3 regions of the Kitasatospora sp. NPDC058444 genome follow, and region 1 is predicted to be linked to each of the others. Evidence: riboswitches for the same ligand, from Rfam matches in the RefSeq annotation. Region 1 holds a riboswitch; each other region holds the start of a gene.
What was found. A riboswitch is a leader RNA that binds a small molecule or an ion and turns the genes downstream of it on or off. The one in region 1 is predicted to bind cyclic di-AMP.
Positions count from the first base shown of each region.

Region 2: it holds a riboswitch for cyclic di-AMP, as region 1 does, so the genes downstream of both, ACFWP2_RS01640 (NlpC/P60 family protein) here and ACFWP2_RS07865 (transglycosylase family protein) in region 1, are expected to answer to the same signal.
Region 3: it holds a riboswitch for cyclic di-AMP, as region 1 does, so the genes downstream of both, ACFWP2_RS08915 (peptidoglycan DD-metalloendopeptidase family protein) here and ACFWP2_RS07865 (transglycosylase family protein) in region 1, are expected to answer to the same signal.

Region 1 is NZ_JBHXLL010000004.1:343,971-347,235, reverse strand. It holds gene ACFWP2_RS07875 (DUF397 domain-containing protein) at 1-21, opposite strand, end outside; gene ACFWP2_RS07870 (hypothetical protein) at 613-1,566, shown strand; cyclic di-AMP (ydaO/yuaA leader) riboswitch at 2,021-2,191, shown strand; gene ACFWP2_RS07865 (transglycosylase family protein) at 2,178-3,265, shown strand, end outside.
Region 2 is NZ_JBHXLL010000001.1:353,761-357,025, forward strand. It holds gene ACFWP2_RS01635 (NlpC/P60 family protein) at 1-740, shown strand, start outside; cyclic di-AMP (ydaO/yuaA leader) riboswitch at 1,079-1,232, shown strand; gene ACFWP2_RS01640 (NlpC/P60 family protein) at 1,243-2,373, shown strand; gene ACFWP2_RS01645 (NlpC/P60 family protein) at 2,648-3,265, shown strand, end outside.
Region 3 is NZ_JBHXLL010000005.1:312,059-315,323, reverse strand. It holds gene ACFWP2_RS08920 (MFS transporter) at 1-770, opposite strand, end outside; cyclic di-AMP (ydaO/yuaA leader) riboswitch at 1,125-1,262, shown strand; gene ACFWP2_RS08915 (peptidoglycan DD-metalloendopeptidase family protein) at 1,265-2,230, shown strand; gene ACFWP2_RS08910 (APC family permease) at 2,680-3,265, shown strand, end outside.

The sequences.
Region 1 (3,265 bases):
CGTGTCCTGCGAGTCGTGCATAGAAATCTCCCGAAGAGCTTCCGGAGTTGTCGTCCAGCGCGGCGCCCCCGGCACCGCCCAACGAACGGACCGGCCCCGTACCGGTCCGGCACAACGCCTCACTTGACGCGATGATAGCCGCAGTGCACGTGCATCAGCACGGGACGTTGCAGGTGCAGGACGCCTTTTGCGCGCAACCGCGAACTCTTCACGGACCCTTCTCCTGACGGTACGTAAACGGACATAGCCGATGAATCGTCGGACGCGCGATAACCGGCCGTGAGCACCTCCCCGCTGAATGTCGATCTTCGAATGCCGGGAGTCGCATCCCCGTGACCCTCCGTCAAACCACCTTCATGCTGTGAGACATCTCACGCGCCCCAGGTGCAACGTCAGCCTCCTCGGATCACGTCGTGGCAACCGTCGGCGGTCCCGCGGGGGCTGGGAGCGGAATGTCCGGATTATGGGCAAAGCACCCGGACCGGCACCGGAGACGCACCCTCTTCGCACCGGCTCCGCACGGTCTCCGCACCGGCTCCACGCCGCAACCGCGCCGAAGCCGTACGGCAGCCGACTGCAAGCCGGACCGGCAGATGTCCTACGATCTCCGGCATGAGCACCGCAGCCATCCCGGGCGCGCCACTGCCCGTCCGCACTCCAGGCTCCCGTGCGCGGGGGCGCCACCGTCGTCCCGAGCGCCCCGAGATCCCGTCCGGCGCCCCGGCCCTGGTGCTCGCCGTACCCGCGACCGCCGGGCCCGAGTCCCGCTCGGTCGTCGAGGAACTGCTCTCGATCGTCCGCACCGAGCAGAACGGCGTCCGGACCGCGGTCGGCTACCTGCCCGGCGGCGAGGGCGCGGGCGACGAGGACCGCACCGTGGCCGAGTTGCTGGCCGCGGCCGCCGAGGCCGGGCTGCCGATGCCCGTCCTGGTGCCGCTGGTGCCCGGTCCGCACACCTTCCTGACCGAGCTTCACGCGCTCGCCGCCGAGTACGGCGCGCCCGTCACCGACCCGCTGGGCCCGCACCCGCTGCTGGCCGAGGCCGTGCACGTCCGGCTGTCCGAGGCCGGGCTGGCCCGGGCCGACCGCGCCCGGCTGTTCGCCATCGCGACCGCCGCGGACGGCGTGGTGCTGACCACCGTCGGCGGCGAGGACGCGGCCGCCGCGGCCGGCATCACCGGGGTGCTGCTGGCCGCCCGACTGGCCGTGCCGGTCGTCGCCGCCGCGCTCGACGTGCCCGGCTCGGTGGCCGCGGCCGTCAACCACCTCAAGGAAACCGGCTCGCAGCGTCCGGCGCTGGCCCCGCTGGTGATCGGTCCGGAGGCGGACTCCGAGCTGCTCGCCACCGCCGCCGAGGAGACCGGCTGCCCGTCGGCCGCGCCGCTGGGCTCGTACCCGTCGGTCGGCCAGCTGATCGCCTCCACCTACCTGGCGGCGCTGCCCGCGCCCTCCCCGGAGGACCTGGCACGGGCCGAGGCGGAGGCGGCGGCCGCCGCCGAGGCCGAGGGTGCCCCGGAGGGCGTTCGCGGCGCCCACGCGGCCTCCGAGGGGCCCTCGGGGCAGTAGTCGACACCGCGCGCCGGTCGCGCGCACCGAAGGGCCCGGAACGGTTTTTCCGTTCCGGGCCCTTCGACTTTGTTCCGCCCACCCGTGACCGGCCCGCACGGAAGTCGGACGCCAATGAAGCGGAATGTCCGTTCTGGCCCCTTTGAAAGGAAATAGGAAACGCGGCCGCGGATGCTCGAATCGGGGCCGCCGCCTCCCCTGCCGGGATGCCCCACCGCGCGATTCGATGCGCCGTCACGCCGCTCCTGAAGCGATGCCAGTTGTGGGCTTCCGCAGCGCCGTTGCTTGAAAACGATCATTTACGATCATGAAGAGCTGCAATTTTGGCAGCTTCCTCCAAACCGTGATGCGCATCACAGTGGTTTGCAGTTTGAACTTAAGTCTGATTAACGTGCTCCCCGTTCGTGACCACACGAACCCGGTTCATCCGCAACGCCGAGTCCTGCCGTCGGATGTCCTGGCAGCGCGAAATCGCACCACGGCAGGAGCGGGGGACCCACAGGTAAGTCGCCCCGGACCGGTCTTCGGAACGGTCCAGGGCTAGGGGTGAAGCCGCGCCCACAGCGCGGCCGGGCAACTCCAGCCCGAATCCGACAGCTCACCTCGCAGGCGTGGGAGAGGACCGCGTCTTCATGCTGCCCACCAACGGCACCCGCCTGTCCAGCCGCACCCGTCGTGTGATCGCCGCCCTCGGCGTCGCCGGCATCGGCCTCACCGTTCCCTGCATCGCCTCCGGCACCGCCTCCGCCGCCTCCGTCGCCACCTGGGACAAGGTCGCCCAGTGCGAGAGCGGCGGCAACTGGAGCATCAACACCGGCAACGGCTTCTACGGCGGCCTCCAGTTCACCTCCAGCACCTGGTCCGCCTTCGGCGGCACCGCCTTCGCGGCGCGCGCCGACCTGGCCACCAAGGACCAGCAGATCGCCGTCGCCGAGAAGGTCCTCGCCTCGCAGGGCCCCGGCGCCTGGCCGGTGTGCTCGGTCCAGGCCGGCCTCACCAAGGGCGGCCCGGCGGCCACCGTCGACACCTCGGCGGGCTCCACCTCCGCCTCCACCGCGGGCTCGACCGCCGCCAAGCCCGCCGCGCCCGCCCAGAGCGCCAAGCCGGCCGCTCCGGCCGCCAAGCCCGCACAGCCCGCGCCGTCCCAGGCCCCGGCCGCCAAGCCCGCGGCGCCCGCCCAGGACGGTGCGCAGGCCACCACCGACTCCGCCACCTCCGGCAACCGCGGCGACTGGGTCCAGAAGCGCCAGCAGCAGGCCCAGGGCGGCGACTACACGGTCGTCGAGGGCGACTGGCTGTCCGCGATCGCCGACCAGCACCAGGTGCAGGGCGGCTGGCAGCGGCTGTACGAGCTCAACCGCGGCACCCTGACCGACGGCCCGGACACCATCTACCCGGGCCAGCACCTGTCCTTCGGCGGCAACGGCCAGGCCCAGGCCGGCCAGTCCTCCACCGGCAAGTCCGGCTCGGACTTCACCTGGTTCGACCGCTCGCAGAAGTCCGGCCAGTCCGCGAACGGCGGTGCCGTGAACACCCAGCCGACCGCGCCGGCCCAGACCCCGGCCGCCAAGCCGTCCACCAAGCCGGCCGCCAAGCCCGCCCCGCAGACCGACACCCAGACCCAGACCCAGGCTCCGGCCGCCACCGGCAGCATGGCCGCCGCGGTCTCCTTCGCCGAGTCGAAGGTCGGTCAGGCGTA
Region 2 (3,265 bases), on a different contig from region 1:
AGGTGGCGGGCGAGCAGTACCGCTCCGGCGGCATCGACCCGTCCGTCCAGCTGATGCTCTCCTCCGACCCGTCCGGCTACCTGGAGAAGGCCTCCACCGTCCAGCAGGCCAGCACCAGCCAGGCCGAGGCGCTCAAGGGGCTGCTGGACCAGCAGCGCCGGCTGGACCAGGAGAAGGCCGAGGCGGCCGCCGTGCTCGCCTCGCTGGACACCACCACCAAGGACCTGAACCAGGCCAAGGCGGACGTCAACACCAAGCTGAAGACCGCCCAGGACCTGCTGAACTCGCTGAGCGCCGCCGACCGCGCCGCGCTGAAGGCCCAGCAGGCGCAGGACGACCGCGCCTCGCGGGGCAGCGATCGGGTCGACCTCGGCAGCCTGCCGCCGGCCAGTGGCTACGCGGGCGTGGCGGTGTCCAAGGCGATGGGCAAGCAGGGCTCGCCGTACGTGTGGGGCGCCACCGGCTCGACCACCTTCGACTGCTCGGGCCTGATGGTCTGGGCGTACGGGCAGGCCGGCGTCTCGCTGCCGCGCACCTCGCAGGAGCAGGGCCACTACGGCACCCGGGTGCCGTCGCTGGACCAGGCCCAGCCGGGCGACCTGGTGATCTACGGCTCCGACATGCACCACGTCGGGATGTACATCGGCAACGGCATGGTGGTCCACGCGCCGCACACCGGTGACGTGGTGAAGGTGATGAAGGCCGACGCGATGTCGATCAACACCATCCGCCGGGTCTGACGGTCCGACACGCCCGCGGGGCTCCTCCGGGGCCTGTGAAAAGCGCCACCCCTCCGACGGGGTGGCGTTCGGCTTCGCGTGCCCTTTCGCGACCACATGCTGAGAATCGATCAGCCTTGCGTGCGCCAGTGGTCACCATCGGTCATATTCACAAAAGAACTTGGGAAATCTTCGGTCTTTTTTCTGACAAGGATTTGAACGGATCACGGTTCAGTTACTAGGGTCGTGCTCTGAACCACCGCACTGTCGATCGCCCAGCCAGGGTGGCGGCGGTGGTTACCGCCGAGTTCGCGAGGCAGCGGGGCAGGTCGAAGCGACTGCCCGACAGGGGAGCCCAGTGGTCGGGGGCGCTGCGGAGCGGAGCCGGGGAACCACGTTCCTCCGGGGTGAATCGGCGCCAGGTCGGCCGTTGGAACGGCCGTGAGGCGCCGTAGGGCATGCTTCCGGCCCGAACCCGTCAGCTCACCCGGTAGGCGGACGTAGGAAGAAGGAGTCCGCCTTCGTGGCGTCCCATCGTCGTCCCAAGCCCGCAGGCCGCGCCCGGGTCTCGATCCTGACCGGTGTCGCCGCAGCCGCCGTCGTCCTGTCCGCGCAAGGCGCCCACGCCGACCCGCAGCCGACCAAGGAACAGGTCAAGGGGCAGGTCGACCAGCTCAACGAGCAGGCCGAGGTCGCGACCGAGAACTACAACGCCGCCCAGGCCAAGCAGCAGGAGCTGGAGAAGCAGGTCTCCGGCCTCCAGGACCAGGTGGCCCGTCAGCAGGCCCAGGTCACCGAGCTCCAGGGCGGCCTGGCCGAGATCGCCGGCGAGCAGTACCGCAACGGGGGCATCTCCCCGACCGTCCAGCTGATGTTCTCCTCCAGCCCGGACACCTTCCTCAGCCAGGCCGGCGCGCTGAACCAGGCCGGCAGCACCCAGAAGGGTCAGCTGAAGGAGCTCCAGGAGCAGCAGCGCAAGCTCGACCAGGACCGCAACGAGGCCCAGGGCAAGCTCGCCGAGCTGGAGTCGACCACCCAGCAGCTGAAGGCCTCCAAGGACGAGGTCCAGGGCAAGCTGAAGGCGGCCCAGGACCTGCTCAACACGCTGACCGAGCAGGAGCGCCAGGCGCTGCGCCAGGCCGAGGAGAAGGCCGCGGCGGACGCCAAGGCCAAGGCCGACGCCGCCGCCCAGGCCCAGCAGCAGGCCGACCGCGCCTCGCGCGACAACAGCCGCGGCGACCTCTCCGCCCCGTCGACCACCGCTCCGACGACCACCGCTCCGGTGAAGGTGGCCCCCGGCAGCTCGCGTGGTTCCGCCGCTCTCGCGGCCGCCGCGTCCAAGGTCGGCAGCCCGTACGTGTGGGGCGCCACCGGCCCGGGCTCCTTCGACTGCTCCGGCCTGATGGTCTGGGCGTACAACCAGGCCGGCGTGTCGCTGCCGCGCACCTCGCAGGCGCAGGCCTCGGCCGGCACCCGGATCGGCTCGGACATCTCCCAGGCCCAGCCCGGCGACCTGCTGATCTTCTACAGCGACGCCCACCACGTCGGCATCTACGCCGGCAACGGCCAGGTGCTGCACGCTCCCAAGCCGGGTGCGTCGGTGCGCTACGAGGCGGTCACCAACATGCCGCTGACCTCCGTCGTGCGGGTCTGATCCCCGCTCGGACGCTTCCAGGCCCGGTCTCCCCCAGGGGAGGCCGGGCCTGCGGCATTTCCGGGGCTTTCCCGCGGCTTCTTCCCGGGGCTTCCTCCCGGGGCTTTCCCCGCGAGTCGATCTGATGTCCGATAAGGGGTCGAATATTCGGGTTGGTGAGGGTTTGGACTCGCCTGCCCGGACTCGCTAACGTCTGCCACCGGACTCCCGCTCGACGGCCGCCCCTCCCGGTGCGGCGGCGGGGGCCCACCGCAGGATTGGAGCCGCTGCCGCCATGCCCGTGCACCGCCGTTCCCAACTGCTCACCCGGGCGCTGGTGCTGACCGCGGCCGCCGCCACCGCCCTGGGCGTGGCCGCCGGAGGCAGTGCCCAGGCCGCCCCCGGCAGCCCGGACCCGGGCGACCGCCAGGACGTCAAGACGCAGGTGGAGCAGCTGTACGACGAGGCCGAGCAGGCGTCCGAGAGGTTCAACGCGGCGCAGGAGGCCCAGCGGCGGCTCCAGGGCGAGACCACGATCCTCCAGGGCGAGATCGCGCTGGCCCAGGACCAGCTCAACGAGCTGCGCGGCGACCTGGCGACGGTGGCCGGGGCCGAGTACCGCGGCGGCGGGATGACCCAGACGGCCCAGCTGATCCTCTCCTCCGACCCGGAGGGCTACCTGGCCCGCGCCCGCACCCTGGACCAGGCCGCCACGCGTCAGCAGGAGACCCTGCACGAGCTGGTCACCCGGCAGCGCCGGCTCGACCAGCGCCGCACCGAGGCGGCCGGCAAGCTCGCCGAGCTGGACGAGACCCGCCGCTCGCTCGCCGACAGCAAGCAGCAGGTCCAGCAGCGGCTGGCCAAGGCGCAGAAGCTGCTGAACGGTCTGGGCGCCGCCGAGCGGACCCGGCTG
Region 3 (3,265 bases), on a different contig from region 1:
GGCGCGCGGCGTTCGACGGTCACGAAGGCGAGGCCGAGCACCACCCCGATCACCCCGCTGACCCAGACCGCGGGGGACAGGCCCTCGCCGGCCGCGGTCAGCGCGTAGGTGATCGCGCCGAGGGCGAGGGCGGCGAGCACGGCGCCCAGCACGTCGAAGCGGCCGGTGGCGGTCTCGTCCCGGCTCTCCGGCACCGACCGGCCGGCGACCGCGATCACCGCGGCGGCGAGCGGCAGGTTCAGCAGGAAGATCCAGCGCCAGCCGGGGCCGTCCACCAGCCAGCCGCCGAGGAAGGGGCCGACCGCCGCCGACACCCCGCCGAGGCCGGACCAGAGGCCGACCGCCGCCGAGCGGTCGTCGGGGTGGAAGACCGCCTGGAGCATGGCGAGCGAACCGGGGGTGAGCAGCGCCCCGCCGATGCCCTGCACGGCGCGGGCGGCGATCAGCACGTGGATGTTCGGTGCGGCGGCGCAGGCCGCGGAGGCGACGGCGAACCAGACCACGCCGATCAGGAAGACCTTGCGCCGTCCGTACCGGTCGCCGAGCGCGCCGCCGAGCAGGATCAGGCCCGCCAGGGTGAGCAGATAGGAGTTCAGGGTCCATTGCAGGGACGCCAGGGAGGCGCCGAGGTCGGCGCCGATCCGGGGCAGGGCGACGTTCACCACGGTGCCGTCGAGCATCGCCATGCTGGAGCCGAGCACCGTCGCCAGTAGTACCCAGCGACCCTGCGCGGTGCCCAGGCGCAGGGTGCCGGCCTCGGAGGTGGCCACGGGCGAATCCTGCGCTGCCGAGGCGCACGTGACAAGGGTCACCGGTGGGTGTGTTGACGATCGGCCCTGAGTGAACGGCCGGCTGCGCAGTGTCGCCGATCTCGGCGCAGGGTCGTGGATCAGTGGCGGGGCGTGAATGGATTGTGTACGCACTGTGCCCTTCGGCCTGCGGAGGGTCACGGGGGCAGGGGGGATGGTTGCCGATTCAAGAGATCGACATTGCTTCACCCGAACGGATGGGTTTTAGTTCAGCGACCGCCCGGCCAGTCCGGACGGATCCACCGGGTGGAACGCCGAGTCCTGCCGCTGCCCGGTGGTTCGAAACGAACTCTGTACGGCAGGAGCGGGGGACCCACAGGTAAGTCGCCGGACCGGAGTTCGCGCCTCAGGGCGCGGGCGTCCAGGGCCGGCTAGGGGTGAAGCCGCGCATGCGGCCGGGCAACTCCAGCCCGAACCCGACAGCTCACCTCGCAGGCGTCGGAGAGGAAACTTCCATGCCTGCTCAGGCTCGTCGTATCGCCCTGCCCCGCGCCGCCCGCATCGGCATCGCCACCGCCGTCACCGGTGTCTCCTTCGCCCTCCCGCTCATCACCGCGGTGAGCGCCCAGGCCCACACCGCCCCGGCCGCCCCGGTCGCGCAGGCCGCTGCCCCGGCCGCCCAGGCCGCGCAGGAGAGCTACCGCGTCGTCAGCGGCGACACCCTGTCCAAGATCGCCGACGCCAAGAACGTCGAGGGCGGCTGGCACGCGCTGTTCGAGCAGAACCGCTCGGTCGTCGGTGCCAACCCCGACCTGATCTTCCCGGGCCAGCAGCTCGCGCTGCCGGGCCACGCCGCCGCGCCGTCCGCCGACGCCGCTCCGGCCAAGCCCGCGGCTCCGGCCAAGCCGACCGCTCCGGCCAAGCCGGCCGCCCCGGCGACCCAGGCCGCCGCGCCGCAGGCCCAGGTCCAGGTGAAGACCGAGGCCGCCAAGCCGTCCGCCCAGCTCCAGACCCAGGTGCAGGTCGCCGCTCCGGCCCCGGTCGTGACCGCCACTCCGGTCGCCGCCGCCACCTCCGGCTTCGTCGCCCCGCTGGCCAACCCGAAGCTCGGCACCGCCTACGGCGTGGCCGGCTCCATGTGGGCCTCCGGCCACCACACCGGCCAGGACTTCGTCGCCTCCACCGGCACCCCGCTGCGCGCCGTCGCCAACGGTGTCGTGGTCAAGGCCGGCAACGGCGGTGCCTACGGCAACGAGGTCGAGATCAAGCTCGCCGACGGCCACTACGCCGAGTACGCGCACCTCTCCTCGATCGGTGTGAAGATCGGTCAGACCGTCACCGTCGGCCAGCAGATCGGCCTCTCCGGCGCCACCGGCAACGTGACCGGCCCGCACCTGCACTTCGAGATCCGCAACGGCTCGGAGTACGGCTCGGACATCAACCCGGTCACCTACCTGCGCGCCCACGGCGTCGCGCTCTGACCCAGGGCCACTGAGCCCCGAGGGTTTCCGGAACCACCGCTGCTGCGGGGCGAATCGATCCTCCGGGATGGTCATGTCGGGTGACCGCTCGACCGGGTGATCGCCGCACGGCGGACATGGGCGCGGGACACGCCCAGGCCGGCCCGGCCGCACGAGGACCTCCTCGCGCGGCCGGGCCGGCCGCTCCCGTTTCCGGCCGCTGTCCGGCTGTGGGCCCGGCCGTGGCCGCGCCGGTTCGGCCGGGCCGGTTCGGCCGGGCCGGTTCGGCCGGTCCGCGAGCTCGTTCGGCCGGCTCCGGAGCGTCGTTCGAACGGTCGAACGCGGCGTCAACCCGGCTGCTCCGGCGGGTTTTCGCGGGCCGCGCGGGGGTCGTCGGCGCGCCATGCTGGCGGACGGTCAGCGCCCGGCCGGTCCGGCGGTCGCGCGCGTCCGCGAGGCGAGGAGGCCGGATGGCGGTCCGGAGCGGGGACGTGGCGGGGGAGACGGCAGGGCGGGAGCGGCCCGGGACGGGCGGCGTCGACCGGCTGAAGGCGGACTCGGTCGGCCTGGTCGGCGTGGTGTTCATGGCGCTCGCCACCGCCGCCCCGATCACCGCGATGACCGGCAACCTGCCGATCATCGTCGGGCAGGGCAACGGTGCCGGCGCGCCCGCCGCGTACATCGTGGCGACGGTGGTGCTGACGGTGTTCTCGGTCGGGTACGTGGCGATGGCCCGTCACATCACCGCGGCCGGCGCGTTCTACGGCTACGTCTCGCACGGGCTGGGCCGGGTGGTCGGGATGGCCTCGGGGCTGCTCGCGGTGCTCGCGTACGTCGTCACCGAGGCCGCGGCGCTCGGCTTCTTCGCGTACTCGCTGCGCGGGCTGGTCCGTTCGCAGCTGGGGGTGGACCTGGGCTGGGGCTGGTACGCGCTGTTCGGGGCGGCGGTGATCGGTGTGATGGGCTGGTTCGACCTGCACCTGACGGCCAGGGTGCTCGGGGTCGCGCTGGTGCTGGAGATCGGGGTGCTGAGTGCGGTCTCGCTGGCGGTGCTGT